Regions from separate parts of the Chromobacterium subtsugae genome, predicted to be linked through region 3. Evidence: predicted binding sites of a transcription regulator. Region 3 holds the regulator's gene; each other region holds the start of a gene.

Region 1 (3,862 bases), 150 kb from region 3:
GGTGCTCCCCAGCGGGCATGCATTCGGTGTGGAAGCGCACGAAACCATTCTAGAAGCCGCGCTGCGCCAGGGCGTGGGCCTGCCGTACGGTTGTCGAGACGGCGCCTGCGGCGCCTGCAAAGGCAAGGTGGTGGAAGGCGAAGTGAGCCAGGACGGCTTCCAGGAGAAGGCGCTGTCGGCCGGCGAACGCGCCCAGGGCATGGCCTTGTTCTGTTGCGCGCGGCCGCAGGGCGATGTCAGCATCGAGGTGCGCGAAGTGACCGGCGCCGGCGACATCCAGATCAAGACGCTGCCGTGCCGCGTGGAGAAGATGGACAAGATCCACGACGTGGCGGTGCTGAAGCTGAAGCTGCCGGTGTCGGAGCGCCTGCAGTTCCGCGCCGGCCAATACATCGACATCCTGATGAAGGACGGCAAGAAGCGCAGCTTCTCCATCGCCAACGCGCCGCACGACGACGCCTTCCTTGAGCTGCATATCCGCCACCAGCCCGGCGGCTCGTTCTCCGACTACGTGTTCAGCCAGATGAAGGAGCGCGAGATCATGCGCTTCAAGGGCCCGCTGGGATCGTTCTTCCTGCGCGAGGAGTCGGACAAACCCATCGTCTTCATCGCCAGCGGCACCGGCTTCGCGCCGGTGAAGGGCATCATCGAGCATGCGATCCATCACGGCATCCAGCGTCCGATGCTGTTCTACTGGGGCGCGCGCAGCAAGGCCGACCTCTACATGGCCGATCTGGCCGAGAGCTGGCAGGCGGCGCACCCGCACATCCGCTACATCCCGGTATTGTCCGAGGCGCTGCCGGAAGACAACTGGAGCGGCCGCACCGGCTTCGTGCACCAGGCGGTGCTGGAAGACTTCGCCGACCTGTCCGGCCACCAGGTTTACGCCTGCGGCGCGCCGGTGATGGTGGAGGCGGCGCATGGCAGCTTCACCCGCGAGCGCGGTTTGCCGGAAGACGAGTTCTTCTCCGACGCCTTCTTCCTGTCCAAGGACATGAATGGCGGCAAGTAGACAGATAAAACACTGATTTGCATACAGAAAGCCCTCGGCCGCCGCCGAGGGCTTTTTTATTTGCTCTGCATCAAATGGCTGGGTTCTGGCATTTGATGTGGGTCAATTTCCGACATGGCTGAGTGGGTAATATGTCGTCAGCAAGGAGCTGAGGCCGCGGGCCGGGAGGAGTAATCATGGAATTGCTGACCCTGTTGATGTCTGACGACGTGGGCCGTTTGAGCCTGCTGACTATCGTAGTGACGATGCTGGTGGTGCTGGGCGCGCTGTGGATGATCTTCAAGAACATCAACAAGCCCGGCAAGTAAGGTTTTATCCCTGCAGTTTGGCATTTCCTCTTGATGTGTGTGTTGGCGGATACGGTGGTGGGCCGTATCCGTTTTTTTTATCCGCCGCCAGGCTGCGCCCGCAGGCTGAACTTTCCGCGCCGCCCGGGAGTCTGTCTAAGCATGGCGGACGCATGATTTGGCCGCCGCGCCGATCGCATTTGTCCTGACAGGCCGCGCCTGTTCCGCTGTTCCTCACTTCAATACAGCCTGAAATTCTGTAGTTTTTGTCCAAGGTCATGGCGTTGGCGATGCCGGCTTCCGTTTCACCCCCCTCCGGCTATGCTGAATCTGGCCGCGGCGCCAGCGCCGGCATCCCCTTTCGGTAAGTTGCCGTGACGCCTTGTCGTAAGGCCTGGTCGCATCTGCATGAGGTCGAGGGCGGCGCGGGAAAGCCCGCTTGATGTAGGTCAACTGAATACACGACATGCCTGGAAAGCCTGATTTTAACGGGTATACCATTATTTCAGATGATAAGAATTTAATAATAAAACAGTACGGAATGCTCGGTTTCACATCTCAGATCGGAGAACGAAAATGTCCACAGAAACTGCAAGCCAAGCCGGTGTGGCCGAAGGCGCCGCGCCCAGGCTGAAGCTGGGCGCGCTGACGGCGCTGGTCGTTGGCTCGATGATAGGCGGGGGCATCTTCTCCCTGCCGCAGAACATGGCGGCCGGCGCCGGCGCCGGCGCCATCTTGATAGGCTGGGCCATCACCTTCGTCGGCATGCTGGCGCTGGCCTTCGTGTTCCAGATGCTGGCCTCGCGCAAGCCTGAGGTGTCGGGCGGCGTATATGGTTACGCCAAGGCCGGCTTCGGCGACTACATGGGTTTCAACTCGGCCTGGGGCTACTGGATTTCCGCCTGGATAGGCAATGTGTCCTACTTCGTGGTGATGTTCTCGGCGCTGGCCTTCTGGATTCCGGCTTTCGGCGATGGCAATACGCCCACCGCCATCGCCTGCGCTTCGGTGCTGCTGTGGTGCCTGCACTTCCTGGTGCTGCGCGGCGTGCATGGCGCAGCCTTCATCAACACCATCACCACCATCGCCAAGCTGGTGCCCTTGGCCCTGTTCATTCTGTTGATCGTGTTCGCCTTCAAGGTCGATACCTTCAGCCTGGACTTCTGGGGCAACGCCAAGCTCGGCTCCATCGTCGACCAGGTGAAGAGCACCATGCTGGTGACGGTGTGGGTGTTCATCGGCATCGAGGGCGCTTCGATGTTCTCCGGCCGCGCCGAAAGCATGAAGGATGTGGGCAAGGCCACCGTGATCGGCTTCCTGCTGACCATCGCGCTGTTGGTCGCCGTGTCGGTGCTGTCGCTGGGCGTGATGACCCAGCCTGAGCTTGCCGCGCTGAAGAACCCGTCCACCGCCTACGTGCTGCAGAAGGCCTTCGGCACCTTCGGCGCCAACCTGATGAACGCGGGCCTGGTGATCTCCGTCGGCGGCGCGCTGCTGGCCTGGACGCTGCTGGCCGCCGAAGCGCCCTACCTCGCCGGCAAGGACGGCGTGATGCCCAAGGTGTTCGGCACCGTCAACGGCAACGACACGCCGGCCGCCTCGCTGTGGCTGACCAACGGCCTGATCCAGCTGTTCCTGATCATCACGCTGTTCAGTTCGGCCGGCTACCTGGCACTGCTGTCGCTGGCCACCTCGATGATTCTGATTCCCTACCTGCTGTGCGCCGGCTACTCCTGGCTGGTGGCGCAACGCGGCGAAGGCTATGCCCAAGGCGAGGGCCGCGGCAAGGAGCTGGGCACCGCCATCCTGGCCACCGTCTACGGCGGCTGGCTGATCTACGCCGCCGGTCCGAAATACCTGTTCCTGTCGATGGTGCTGTACGCCCCTGGCCTGCTGTTCTACCTGTGGGCCAAGAAGGAGCAGGGCCAGAAGCCGTTCAACCTGATCGAAGCCGCGCTGGCCGCCATCGTGGTGGTGCTGGCGGTGATCGCGGCCTACATGCTGGCCGTCGGCAAGATCGGCCTGTAAGCGAAAGATTTCGAAACCAGTCGTGGGGGCGGATCGCCCGCCCCTGAAGTCAAACAAGACTCAAGGAGTATCGTTATGACCAAGTTTGGTGTTCATTCCGAGTGCGGCAAGCTGCGAACCGTGATGGTGTGCCGTCCCGGCCTCGCCCACAAGCGCCTGACCCCGGACAACTGCCACGACCTGCTGTTCGATGATGTGATCTGGGTGGAGCGCGCTCAGCGTGACCACGCCTACATGGTGGAGCAGATGCGCGCCCGCGGCATCGAAGTGATCGAAGTGCACGACGCGCTGGCCAAGGTGCTGGACGACAAGGCCGCCCGCAACTGGGTGCTGGACCGCAAGGTCAAGGCTGACAACGTCGGCATCGGCATGCTGCAGGATCTGCGCAGCTGGCTGAACGAGATGCCGTCGTCGCAGCTGGCCGACCACCTGGTGGGTGGCATCGCCAAGTTCGAGCTGCCGTTCGACCCGAAAGGCCTGTTCGGCGGCTATCTCGACCAGTCCGAATTCGTGATTCCGCCTATCCCCAACAGCC
Region 2 (3,862 bases), 610 kb from region 3:
CGGGTGGGAGCTGTGGAACGGCGCGGTCAACAGTTCCTTGCCCCAGCCGCCCAGGCCCTTGGCCTTGATCGAGAAGCCGACGATCAGGATCAGCACCGACAGCGACATGGCGAAAGTGGAGTTCACGTCGGCGGACGGCACCACGCGGAAGTACACGTGATGCGGCTCCAGGCCGAAGAAGGTGTAGCCGATCCATTGCGCGGCCATCGGGAACAGATCCACCGGGAACAGGTCCATGAAGTTCATCAGGAACACCCAGCAGAAGATGGTCAGCGCCAGCGGGGCGATCATCTTGCTCTTGCCGTGGAACACTTCGCGCACCTGGGTCTGCACCAGCTCGATGATCATCTCGACGAACAATTGCAGACGGCCCGGCGCTTCGATGCTGGCGCGGCGCGCCACCATGGCGAACACGCCTACGAACAGGAAGCCGAGCAGCAGGGAGATGGAGAAGGTGTCGACGTGCAGGCTCCAGAAGCCGGCCGACGGGTCCGAGTTCCAGAACGTGAGGTGGTGCTTGATGTAATCAGTTGCGTTGCTTGCCATCGCTCTTTTCTCAATTTTTGATTAGAAGCCCGAAACCGTAGCCGGAGATGGCGGCAAAGAACCCACCGAGAAAGCCGACTACGGACAAATCCTTGAAACCAGCCAAAACCGCGCCACTTAGTAGTACGGTCAGGCAAAACTTTACCGCTTCGGCCAGAAAATGCGCCTTGATCAACGCCGCGGGAGGAACATGCCGCTTGGCATAGGCGATCCTGGCGTACACCAGGGCCGGCACCAGCACCACGATCCCGCCCAGCAAGGTGGACACTGCCACCACCAGGCTGCCGGCGCCGACAAGCAGCGAAATCAGCACTGCCAGCCCGACCAGGCTGGCCTGCAGGCGCAGCACGCGCCTCACTTCCGGATTTACCATGACTGCCAGTGCAAAAAAACCGCTGGATTATAGGCTTTGCGCTTGAGTTGCGTCAACTTCGCCGCCAGGCCTATTTTGCGGCGCAACATTCTCATTTTTGAGGTTTTTTCTGCAGTTTCTCCAGCAGCGCGTCCAGCTCGTCCAGGCTGGCATATTCTATGACCAGCCTGCCGTTTCCGCCGTTTGCATGACGAATGCTGACCTTGGCGCCTATCGCTTCCGACACCTGGTTTTCCAGCCGCTCGACATCGGGATCGACGCGATTTTGTTGCGCGGCAACTGTGGTTTTTTGCGCATCATGCTGTTGCACTCGGCGCTCCACCTCGCGCACCGACATCCCCTTGCGCACCACCTCCTGCGCCAGCTCCAGCTGCGCGACGGTGGGCAGAGACAGCAAAGCGCGGGCGTGGCCCATCTCCAGTTGGCCTTCGTGCATCATCTGCTGCAGCGGTTGCGGCAGCACCAACAGGCGCAGCAGGTTGGACACCGCGCTGCGCGAACGGCCGACCGCGTCGGCGGCGGACTCGTGGGTGAGGCCGAATTCGTCGATCAGGCGCTTGATGCCCTGCGCCTCTTCGATCGGATCCAGCTCCTGGCGCTGGATGTTCTCGATCAGCGCCATCGCCAGCGCCGCTTCGTCGGGCACGCTCTTGATCACCACCGGCACTTCGACGAGACCGGCCTTGCGCGACGCGCGCCAGCGGCGCTCGCCGGCGATCAGCTCGTAGTCGCCCAGGCCCAGATCGCGGACGATCAGCGGCTGGATGATGCCCTGCACGCGGATGGAAGCCGCCAGCTCCTCCAGCGCGGTTTCGTCCATGAAACTGCGCGGCTGGTATTTGCCGGGGCGGATGCTGTCGATGGGAAGGGAAGTCAGTCTGTCGTCCACCGTGTCGACGGTGGACAGGAGCGCGTCGAGTCCGCGCCCCAATCCTTTGAGTTTGGCCATATTGTCAGACGGTGGGAGTTGCGGTTGCGGGTTCTAGTCGTTCAATCAGCTCTTGCGCCAGCGTCAGGTAAGCCTGCGCGCCGCGCGAGTTGCGATCGTAGACCAGCCCCGGCAAGCCGTGGCTGGGCGCCTCGGCCAGGCGCACATTGCGCGGGATGACGGTCTGGAACACCTTGTCGCCGAAGTGGCGCGCCAGCTGCGCCGACACTTGTTGCGACAGATTGTTGCGGGCGTCGAACATGGTGCGCAGCAAGCCCATGATCTCGATCTTGGGGTTGACCGCCAGCCGCACCTTGCGCAGCGTGGACACCAGGTCGGACAAGCCTTCCAGCGCGTAGTATTCGCACACCATCGGAATCAGCACGCTGTGCGCGGCTACCAGGCCGTTCAGGGTCAGCAGGTTCAGCGACGGCGGGCAGTCGATCAGCACGTAGTCGTACTGGTCCTCCACCTCGGCCAGCGCGTTCTTCAGCCGCGCCTCGCGCGCCAGTTCGTTGACCAGCTCCAGCTCGGCGCCGCCCAGATCGCGATTGGCCGGCAGCACGTGGTAGCCGCCCGCCTTGGCGTCCTGGCGCGCCTCCTCCACGCCGGCCTCGCCCAGCAGCACGTCGTAGCCGGATTTCTCCAGCGACTGCTTGGCGATGCCGCTGCCCATGGTGGCGTTGCCCTGCGGGTCCAGATCGACGATCAGCACCCGCTTGCCCAGCTCGGCCAGTCCGGCCGCCAGATTGACGACGGTGGTGGTCTTGCCCACCCCGCCCTTCTGATTGGCCACCGCGATCACGCGTGGATTCATTGCAGCACCATCCTCACCAGATGGCGTTCGGCGTCCAGCCCCGGCACCGTTACCGGCAGCACCTCCGAAACCGCCACGCCTTGCGGCAGCAAGGCGATTTCCTCATACGGATACACGCCCTTCATCGCCACGTACTGGCCGTCTTCAGCCATCAGGTGGCGGGTCAGCTTGACGAACTCGGCCAGTTCCGAGAACGCGCGGCTGGTGATGCGATCGAACTTCTGCTCCGGCTGATAGGCCTCGACGCGGCCGGTCACCACCTGGACGTTGGCCAGGCCCAATTCCACCACCACCTGGCGCAGGAAGGTGGTTTTCTTGTGGTTAGAGTCCAACAGCACCACCTGCATATCCGGCCGCGCGATGGCGGTGGGAATGCCCGGCATGCCGCCGCCGGAGCCGACGTCCAGCATGCGCGCGCCGCCGGCCAGGTGCGGCACCAGGCTCAGGCTGTCCAGCAAATGATAGCTGACCATCCGCTCTTCCTGGCGGATGGCGGTGAGATTGTAAGTCTGGTTCCATTTCACTAGCAGCGCTAGGTAGCGCTGCAGCAAAACCTGCTGCGATTCAGTGAAGTCCAGGGCCAGCGCGGCCAGCCCTTGCTGCAATTCTGCGATATGTTGTGTCATGCGGTTTTCGTGGCGTCGGTGAAGCCGCGCTTCAGGTGCACCATCAACAGGGCGACGGCGGCCGGGGTGATGCCCTGGATGCGCGAAGCCTGGCCCATGGTTTCCGGGCGCTGCTGGTTCAGCTTCTGCTGCACTTCCTTGGACAGGCCCTTCACCAGACTGTAGTCGATGTCGCCCGGCAGACGGATGTCTTCCAGATTGTCGCGGCGCGCCAGCTCTTCGTTCTGGCGGTTGATGTATCCCTGGTATTTGACCTGAATTTCCACCTGCTCGGCAACCACCTCGTCAAGCTCCGGCGCGCCGGCCGCGGCGTCCGGCACCGACATCAGGTCGCGGTAGGCGACATTGGGGCGCTTGAGCAGGTCGGACAGCGTGTATTCGCGTTCGATGGGCTTGCCCAACACGTTCGCCAGCGCGTCCGGGGCCTGCAGTTTGGACGGATGCAGCCAGGTAGTCGCCAGCCGCGCCTTTTCCGCCTCGACGGCATCGCGCTTGCGGCAGAAGGCGTCCCATTGCGCATCGCCGACCAGGCCCAGCTTGCGGCCCATTTCGGTCAGGCGCAGGTCGGCGTT
Region 3 (3,862 bases):
CGCCGACGCTGATCCGGTTGAAGCCATATTCTGCCAGGCGGAACATGGTTTCGCGTTTTACCTTGCGCGGATCGATCTCAATGGAATATTCTCCGTCGCTCAGGAACTCGAAATGCGTGCCGAGCATGGTCATCAGCCGCGCCAGCTGGCCGTCGTCGAGGAAGGTGGGGGTGCCGCCGCCGAAGTGCAGCTGTATCACCTTTTCCCGGCAGCCCAGCTGTTCGGCCACCAGCAGGATTTCCTTTTCCAGGTAGTCCAGGTATTGGTCGGCCTTGCTCTTGTTTTTGGTGATGATCTTGTTGCAGGCGCAGTAATAACAAACTGTGTTGCAAAATGGTATATGAGCGTACAATGATAAAGGTTTGCGGTTGGCGCCGATGCGGCGCTGCTGCAGACCATGCTGGTAGTCATGTGCTGAGAAACCCGGCGTAAAGCGATCCGCAGTCGGGTATGACGTGTATCTTGGTCCCGACCCATCCAGGCGTTCGATCAGCTCTCGGTCGAACTCGAAATGGGCGGGGGAAAACGGATGGGTGGTTTTCATGTCGTATTCGGATGGTAAAACTTCTGGTGGACTGGTAAATTTGCGCAAAACCTGCGAATTCCGCATTGACAAGGGTCAAGCTTCACCAGCTTGCAGCAAACACAGCATGTCTGAACAAAACCATACAGCGTTACACACACTGAAAATTTCCTGCTCCAGCTGCAGCCTGCGCGAGCTGTGCCTGCCGGTCGGCCTCAACCGCGAAGAGATGAGCCAGCTGGATACGGTGATCCGCCAGAGCCGCCGCCTGAAGCGCGGCGAGTACCTGTTCCGCAGCGGCGAGGGCTTCAAGTCGCTGTACGCGGTGCGCACCGGCTTCTTCAAGACCTGCGTCGCCAGCCAGGACGGCCGCGAGCAGGTGACCGGCTTCTTGATGTCCGGCGAGCTGATGGGCCTGGACGGCATCTCCACCAACAACCACAGCTGCGACGCCATCGCGCTGGAGGACAGCGAGGTGTGCGAGCTGCCGTTCAACCGGATGGAGTCGCTGAGCCGCGACATTCCCAGCCTGCAGCACCACTTTTATCGGCTGATGAGCCGCGAGATCGTGCGCGACCAGAACGTGATGCTGCTGCTCGGCAATATGAAGGCGGAGGAGCGCATCGCCGCCTTCCTGCTGAACCTGTCGCAACGGCTGTCCACCCGCGGCTTCGCCGCCAACGACTTCATCCTGCGGATGAGCCGCGAGGAAATCGGCAGCTTCCTCGGCCTGAAGCTGGAGACGGTCAGCCGCACGCTGTCCAAGTTCCAGCAGCAGGGCTGGATCACTGTCGATCACAAGCACATCCAGCTGGTGAAGGTGGAGGAGTTGAAAAACCTGATCGCCGGCTGCGTGCACGCCAACGGCCACTGAGCCCGCCGCTGGGCAAAAAAGGCAGGTCTTCGGACCTGCCTTTTTTCATGGCTGCGGCAGTTTGCTTTGCAGCTCCGCCAACCGGGCCGGATCGGGCCAGCCGTCCGGGGTGACGAAGCCGCGCGCCGTCTCCCGCCACAGGCCGCCGCCGGCCGGCTGCAGCTCCGCCACCAGCTGCGGCGCGGCGCAGGCCAGCAGTTGTTCGCGCAGCGCGGCCTGGCTGTGGACGCGGGATGCGTCGAGCAGGGCCGGCGCCAGCCAGGACAGGCGCGGCAGCCAGGCCCAGCGCGAGCCGGGCAGCGTTTGCGGCCAAGCCGGCAGCAGCGGCGCGTGCCAGCCGCGCAATGCGCCGGAGGGTGGCGGCCAGGCCTGGCCGGCGGGGTAGAACAGCCAGCCGCTCAGGCGCGCGCCGGTCTGGCAGGCGGCGAAGCCATCGGGCAGTTGCGCGGCGGCGGCGGGATGGCGGCTCAGTTGCAATTGTGTTGCGAGTTTGGTCGCTTTCAGCCGCCAGGCATCGCGCAGGCTGGGGCCGACCAGCGTGTCCGGCCCGTTGCCCAGTTGCAGGTAGAATTTGCTGGCGGTTTCCAGGTGCCAGGGTTCGCCGTCCAGCCACAGCAGGAAGTCGAATTCGCCCAGGGTGCGGCGCGTTTCGTTGATGACGGTGAGATTTTCCGCCGCCAGGCGAATGTGCGGCGCGGCGCGAAACCAGAAAGAAAGCAAGCGTTCGGCATATTTTCCCAGCCGGCTGTGCTGGGCTGCCGCCAGCCAGTCCAGCAGCGGCGCCGGCTCGCGCTCCAGCCGGCCCAGCAGCGCCGCGCCGTCGGCGCCCAGCAGCCGCTCGGGCGGCAGGTCGGCGCCGGATTGCCAGGGGGAGGGGGAGGTCAGCAGGAAGGCGAGATCGCGCACCGCCGGGTGCGCGTAGGGCAGAGAGAACGGCTGTTCAGTCTTCATCCCGCTTCAGGCTGCCGTCGGCGGCGCGCTGCACCTGCTTGAAGAAGCCGCGCAGGATGTCGATTTCGTCGCGCAGCACGCCGGAGCGGTTGAACAGCGCGCGCATGCGGCGCATCAGCCGCTCGCTGTTGCGGCGGCGGAAGTAGCCGATGTCGTCCATCGCCTGCTCCAGGTGGCCGCACATGCCTTCCACCTCGCCCTGGGTGGCGGCTTCGCCGTCGGCGCGCAGGTATTCCACGTTCACGCCGGTGTGGCTGAACAGCTCGTAGGTCATCACCTGCACCGCCATCGCCAGGTTCAGCGAGAAGTAGTCGGGGTTGCCGGGGATGGTGACCAGGCGGTTGCACTGCTCCACTTCCTCGATCGACAGGCCGAAGGTTTCGTTGCCGAAAACCAGCGCCACCTGCTCGCCGTCGCGCGCGCGCGCCACCAGCTCGGGCGTGGTTTCGCGCGGGGTGGACAGCGGGGTGGTCAGCTCGCGGCGGCGGCTGGTCAGCGCGCAGGCGACGGTGACGTCGGCCAGCGCCTCTTGCAGCGAGCCGACCACGGTGGCGCTCTCCAGCACGTCCACCGCGCCGGAGGCCAGCGCGTTGGCTTCGTCGCTGGGAAACACCTTGGGTTCCACCAGGTAGAGGCGGGTCAGCCCCATGGTTTTCATCGCGCGAGCGGCCGAGCCGATGTTGCCCGGATGGTTGGGCCTGGCCAGCACGATGCGGATGTTTTTCAGAAAATCAGGTACTTGGGGTTTATTCATTGGCGGTTTCACATTAAAATAGCGGGCATATATCAAAAGCCCGCGCCCAGGCGTCGGGTTTTTTTGTTCCTTAACCCAGATTGTTACCGGCAGGCGTCGCGTCATCGAACGCCGCGCCTGCCCATTGTTCAAGTGTAGAGGCCGTCAATGCATCCGATGCTCAATGTCGCGGTTAAAGCCGCTCGCCGCGCTGGCAGTGTTATCCAGCGCGCGTCGCTTAACCTCGATACCATTCGCGTAGAGAAGAAGAAACACAATGACTTCGTTACCGAGGTGGACCGCGCAGCCGAAGAGGCTATCATCCAAACCATCCTCGAGGCCTACCCGAAACACGCGATTCTAGCAGAAGAGTCGGGCGCCAAAGGCGTCGGCTCCTCCGAATACGAGTGGATCATCGACCCCATCGACGGCACCACCAACTTCCTGCGCGGCCACCAGCAGTTCGCGATTTCCATCGCGCTGGCGCACAAGGGCCAGATCCAGCAGGCGGTGGTGTACGACCCCAGCCGCAACGACCTGTTCACCGCCTCGCGCGGCGTGGGTTCCTTCCTCAACGACCGCCGCATCCGCGTGTCCAAGCGTTTCATGATGAACGAGTGCGTGATCGCCACCGGCTTCCCGGTGTCGGACCAGAGTTATCTGGACCAGTATATGGGCATGCTGAAGGACGTGATCGGCAAGGCCGCCGGCGTGCGCCGCGAAGGCGCGGCCTCGCTCGACCTGTGCAATGTGGCCTGCGGCCGCGTCGAAGGCTTCTTCG
Region 4 (3,862 bases), 700 kb from region 3:
GCCGCGACGCGACGCTGCTGGCGGCCAAGGAAATAGAGAAATTCGCCAACGTGTTCCACACTTCGGCGCACGTGGCGGCCACGCTGCGGGAAGGATGCACGGCGGCCGACGCCATAGCCGACCACCTGTGGCCGGCCACCATCCTGGGCACGCCGGCCGCCGCCGCCGCGCGGCTGCTGGCCGAGCATGAAAGCCGCCACTGGTACGGCGGCGCCTTCGGCTATCTGACCGCCGCCGGCGAAGTCGACCTGGGCACCATTATCCGCAGCGCGCTGCTCCGCGACGGCGTCGCCACCACCCGCGTCGGCAGCACCCTGACCCGCCATTCCAGCGCGCTGGCTGAGCAACGCGAACTGGAAGCCAAGGCGGCGCTGATCCTGGGCGTGCTATGAAAGCGCTGACGATAGAGGACATCAGCGGCGAGGCCATCACCATCCGGCTGGTGAACACCGCCAAAACCTACCGGGTCGGACTGGACCGGCCGGTGCGGCTGCAGGATATCCGCGGGCTGGCCAAGGACGAGATTCTGCTGGCCGGCGTGGTGGCCGGCAAAGTGGCGCGCGGCAATGCCGCGCTGCTGGCGCAGTACGACTTCAGCCAGGTCGCCATAGCCGGCGACTTCCGGCTGCAAAGCGTCATTTTCGACCAGAATGTGGCCTTCGTCGCCGACGAAAACGCCAGGATCGCCATTCCCTACCGCGACCTGCCCAGCAATCTGGACGTGATCGGCAAGCTGTCCGACGAGCTGGCCTTCTACATCGGCTTCCTGTACGCCGCCTTCACGCTGCCGGACGAGGAGCTGACCTTCCAGGATCACCCCCGTCCCTACCTGACGCTGAAATAGCGCCGCTACAGCGCCAGGCCGCAGTCCGCCTGCGCGCGCGCCCAATCGAACCAGGGGCCGGGGTCGGTCTTGCGGCCGGGCGCGATGTGCTCGTGGCCGGCCAACGCCGATAGCGGCAGGTGGCGGCGCAATTCCGCGCCCAGCGCCGCCAGCGTGCGGTATTGCGCCTCGCTGAACGGCTCGAAATCGCAGCCCTCCAGCTCCACGCCTATGGAAAAGTCATTGCACTTCTCGCGGCCGCGCCAGCAGGACACCCCGGCATGCCAGGCGCGCTGCCCCACCGGCACGAACTGCAGCAATTGGCCGTCGCGGCGGATGAAGAAGTGCGACGACACCCGCAGCTGGTGGATGCCGCGGTAATACGGGTCTTCGTCCGGGTCCAGGCTGTTGCCGAACAGCTGCTGCACGCCGGGGCCGCCATAGCGGTAAGGCGGCAGGCTGATATTGTGTATCACCAGCAGCTCCGGCGCGCAGCCCGGGCTGCGCTCGTCGCAATTGGGCGAGGCCTGCTGCAGCGCGCCGCGCATCCAGCCGTCCGGGGCCAGCGACAGGACCGGCGGCGCGGCCGGCCGGTAGTCCATCCGCCACAGCGCCAGCCCGTCCGGCACGCTCCAGCGCCGCTCCAGCACGAAGCCCGCCTTGTGGTAGAGCGCGATCGCCGCCTGGTTGACTTCGGCGGTGTCGACGCTGGCGCGCGTCTCGCCGTGCAACGCCCGGTTGAGCAGCCGGTAGCCCCAGCCGCAGCCGAAATGCGCAGGGTCCACCACCGTGCGTTCGATGTGCAGGCCGCCGTCCAGCCGGCGCGACGCCACCACCAGCCCGCGCAGCTCGCCGCCCTCGAACGCCGCCAGGATGCGGTCGCGGCAAGAAAGCAACGCCGCCAGGTCCGGCCACAGCAGCGGCAGCGCCGGATAGTCCAGCCATTCCACCTCGACGCGGTGGGCGGCCAGCTGCAGCCGCAGCGCCCGCTGCGCCAGCTCCGCGTCGCCGCGGTCCAACTCCTTCACTTCAAACGGCAAATCCATTCTGCTCCTCGATCGTCTATGCCCCGGACGGCATCGTACAAATCCGGCTTGTGTTCCACCGCGCAAAGCGGTATCAAGAACTTGCGTCGCGCATCGCGTAAGCGGCCGTCTTTTCCGCCGCATCGAGTTTACGCTTGAGGCGCATCATGTCCACGGTTTCGGCATGGCGTCACAATCATGCCAGAACCCACGCAGGAGACCACCCTCATGCTTACGCTCGACACCCTTGGCGGCGCCGCGGCGCCCAGCTTCGAACAGCCGCTGGAAATGCTGCAGGCCTGTCACGACAAGATCCGCCGCTTCTGCGACACCCTGGACAAGCTGCCGCCCTACATCGAAGAGCACGGCGTCGACGAAGCGGCCCGCAACGCGATCAACGACGTGGTGCGCTACTTCGACGTCGCCGGCCCCGCCCACCATACCGACGAGGAAGAAGAGCTGTTCCCGCTGATCGAGGCGCGCGTGCCCGCCGCCGCATCCAGGCTGGAGCAGCTGGCGGCCGAGCACGGCTACCTTCACTCGTGCTGGAACGCCATCCGCGACGACCTGCTGTCGCTGCGCGACGGCCGCATCCGCCAGATCAGCAAGAACGAGCTGCAGGAATTCGCCCGCCAGTACCGCGAGCACGCCGCCGCCGAGGAGGCCTGGCTCTTCCCCGCCGCCGCCAGCGCGCTGAGCGCGGAAGAGCTGCGCGCCGCCGGCGCCCGCATGGCCCAGCGCCGCCAAACCGGCGGCTGAGCCGGCGCGCTAACGCAAAACGGGTTGCCCGCTCGCGCCGGCAACCCGTTCCTTCCCGCCAGGGCGGCCGCTTAGGCCGTCAGTTTCAGCAACTGGGCGAAAGCGTCCTCGAACAGTTTCAGGCCGTCCTGCTGCAGTTTTTCGCCGACAGCGGCCAGATCGACGCCGGCGGCTTCCACTTCGGCCAGCAACGCCTGCGCCGCGTCCATGCCTTGCGGCAGCGTCAGCGCGGCGTCGCCGTGGTCGCGGAAGGCGGCCATCGTCGCGTCCGGCACGGTGTTGACGGTTTCGTCGCCGATCAGGCTTTCCACGTACAGCACGTCGCGGTAAGCCGGGTTCTTGGTGCCGGTGGACGCCCACAGCAGGAATTGCGGACGGGCGCCGGCGGCGCGCAGCTTGGCGAACTCCTCGCCGTGGAAGCGTTGCTGGTAGCGGGCGTAGGCTGCCTTGGACAGCGCGATCGCCACCTTGCCCTTGTGCTGCTCGGCCACTTGCGGATCCAGCAGGCTGTCGACGCGCGACAGGAAGAAGCTGGCCACCGCCTTGACGCCGGCCACCGGCTGGCCGTCGGCCAGGCGCGCGGACAGGCCGGCGATGTAGGCATCCCATACCGCTTCCACTTGCGGCAGCGAGAACAGCAGGGTGATGTTGACGTTGACGCCTTCGCGGGTCAGCGTCTGGAAGGCGCGAATGCCCTCGGCGGTGGCCGGAATCTTGATCATCGCGTTGGCGCGGCCGATCTCGGCCCACAGCCGGCGCGCGGCCGCCAAGGTGCCGGCTTCGTCGCGCGACAGTTCCGGCGACACTTCCAGGCTGACGTAGCCGTCGTTGCCCTGGCTGGCTTCGTATTGCGCCAGCAGCAGATCGCAGGCGGCCTGGATGTCGGCCACCACCAGCGTTTCGTAGCGCGCTTCGGCGGACAGCGCCGCGTCTTGTTTCAGCACGGCCAGCTCGCCCTGATAGCTCGCGTCGGAGCTGATCGCCTTGTAGAAGATGGCCGGATTAGAGGTGACGCCGGCGATGCCGTCTTCGGCCAGCAGGCGGGCCAGTTCGCCGGAGGCGATCAGTTCACGGGACAGATTGTCCAGCCAGATACGCTGGCCGAACGGACGGATGGCTTGCAAACGGTTCATGGTGAGGCGTCCGGGAATTGCTTGAGGTAAAGACAGACATCGTAGCGCGCCGCAACCGCCGCGCCAAGAAAATTGTCGCGGCGGCTTGCGCTGGATCGAAGACCGCTCAGGCGGCCTGGCTG

The links. Region 3 encodes FNR, which switches genes on or off when oxygen is low (the NO sensors DNR and NnrR bind a similar motif). Its sites were predicted from a motif close to TTGATNNNNATCAA; they were not measured.
Region 1: the regulator FNR is predicted to act here: its motif matches at 1,105-1,118, upstream of U6115_RS05355 (DUF3149 domain-containing protein).
Region 2: the regulator FNR is predicted to act here: its motif matches at 962-975, upstream of U6115_RS03225 (ATP synthase subunit I).
Region 4: the regulator FNR is predicted to act here: its motif matches at 2,004-2,017, upstream of U6115_RS02750 (hemerythrin domain-containing protein).

The regions. Positions count from the first base shown of each region.
Region 1 is NZ_CP142381.1:1,108,509-1,112,370, forward strand. It holds gene U6115_RS05350 (CDP-6-deoxy-delta-3,4-glucoseen reductase) at 1-1,012, shown strand, start outside; gene U6115_RS05355 (DUF3149 domain-containing protein) at 1,189-1,320, shown strand; gene arcD (arginine-ornithine antiporter) at 1,876-3,327, shown strand; gene U6115_RS05365 (arginine deiminase) at 3,403-3,862, shown strand, end outside.
Region 2 is NZ_CP142381.1:650,701-654,562, reverse strand. It holds gene atpB (F0F1 ATP synthase subunit A) at 1-546, opposite strand, end outside; gene U6115_RS03225 (ATP synthase subunit I) at 557-895, opposite strand; gene U6115_RS03220 (ParB/RepB/Spo0J family partition protein) at 1,011-1,868, opposite strand; gene U6115_RS03215 (ParA family protein) at 1,873-2,664, opposite strand; gene rsmG (16S rRNA (guanine(527)-N(7))-methyltransferase RsmG) at 2,661-3,290, opposite strand; gene mnmG (tRNA uridine-5-carboxymethylaminomethyl(34) synthesis enzyme MnmG) at 3,287-3,862, opposite strand, start outside.
Region 3 is NZ_CP142381.1:1,260,540-1,264,401, forward strand. It holds gene hemN (oxygen-independent coproporphyrinogen III oxidase) at 1-544, opposite strand, end outside; gene fnr (fumarate/nitrate reduction transcriptional regulator Fnr) at 651-1,397, shown strand; gene U6115_RS06150 (DUF1853 family protein) at 1,443-2,348, opposite strand; gene U6115_RS06155 (RNA methyltransferase) at 2,338-3,102, opposite strand; gene U6115_RS06160 (inositol monophosphatase family protein) at 3,250-3,862, shown strand, end outside.
Region 4 is NZ_CP142381.1:564,597-568,458, reverse strand. It holds gene U6115_RS02765 (chorismate-binding protein) at 1-392, shown strand, start outside; gene U6115_RS02760 (hypothetical protein) at 389-844, shown strand; gene ampD (1,6-anhydro-N-acetylmuramyl-L-alanine amidase AmpD) at 850-1,869, opposite strand; gene U6115_RS02750 (hemerythrin domain-containing protein) at 2,077-2,607, shown strand; gene tal (transaldolase) at 2,679-3,740, opposite strand; gene phoR (phosphate regulon sensor histidine kinase PhoR) at 3,847-3,862, opposite strand, start outside.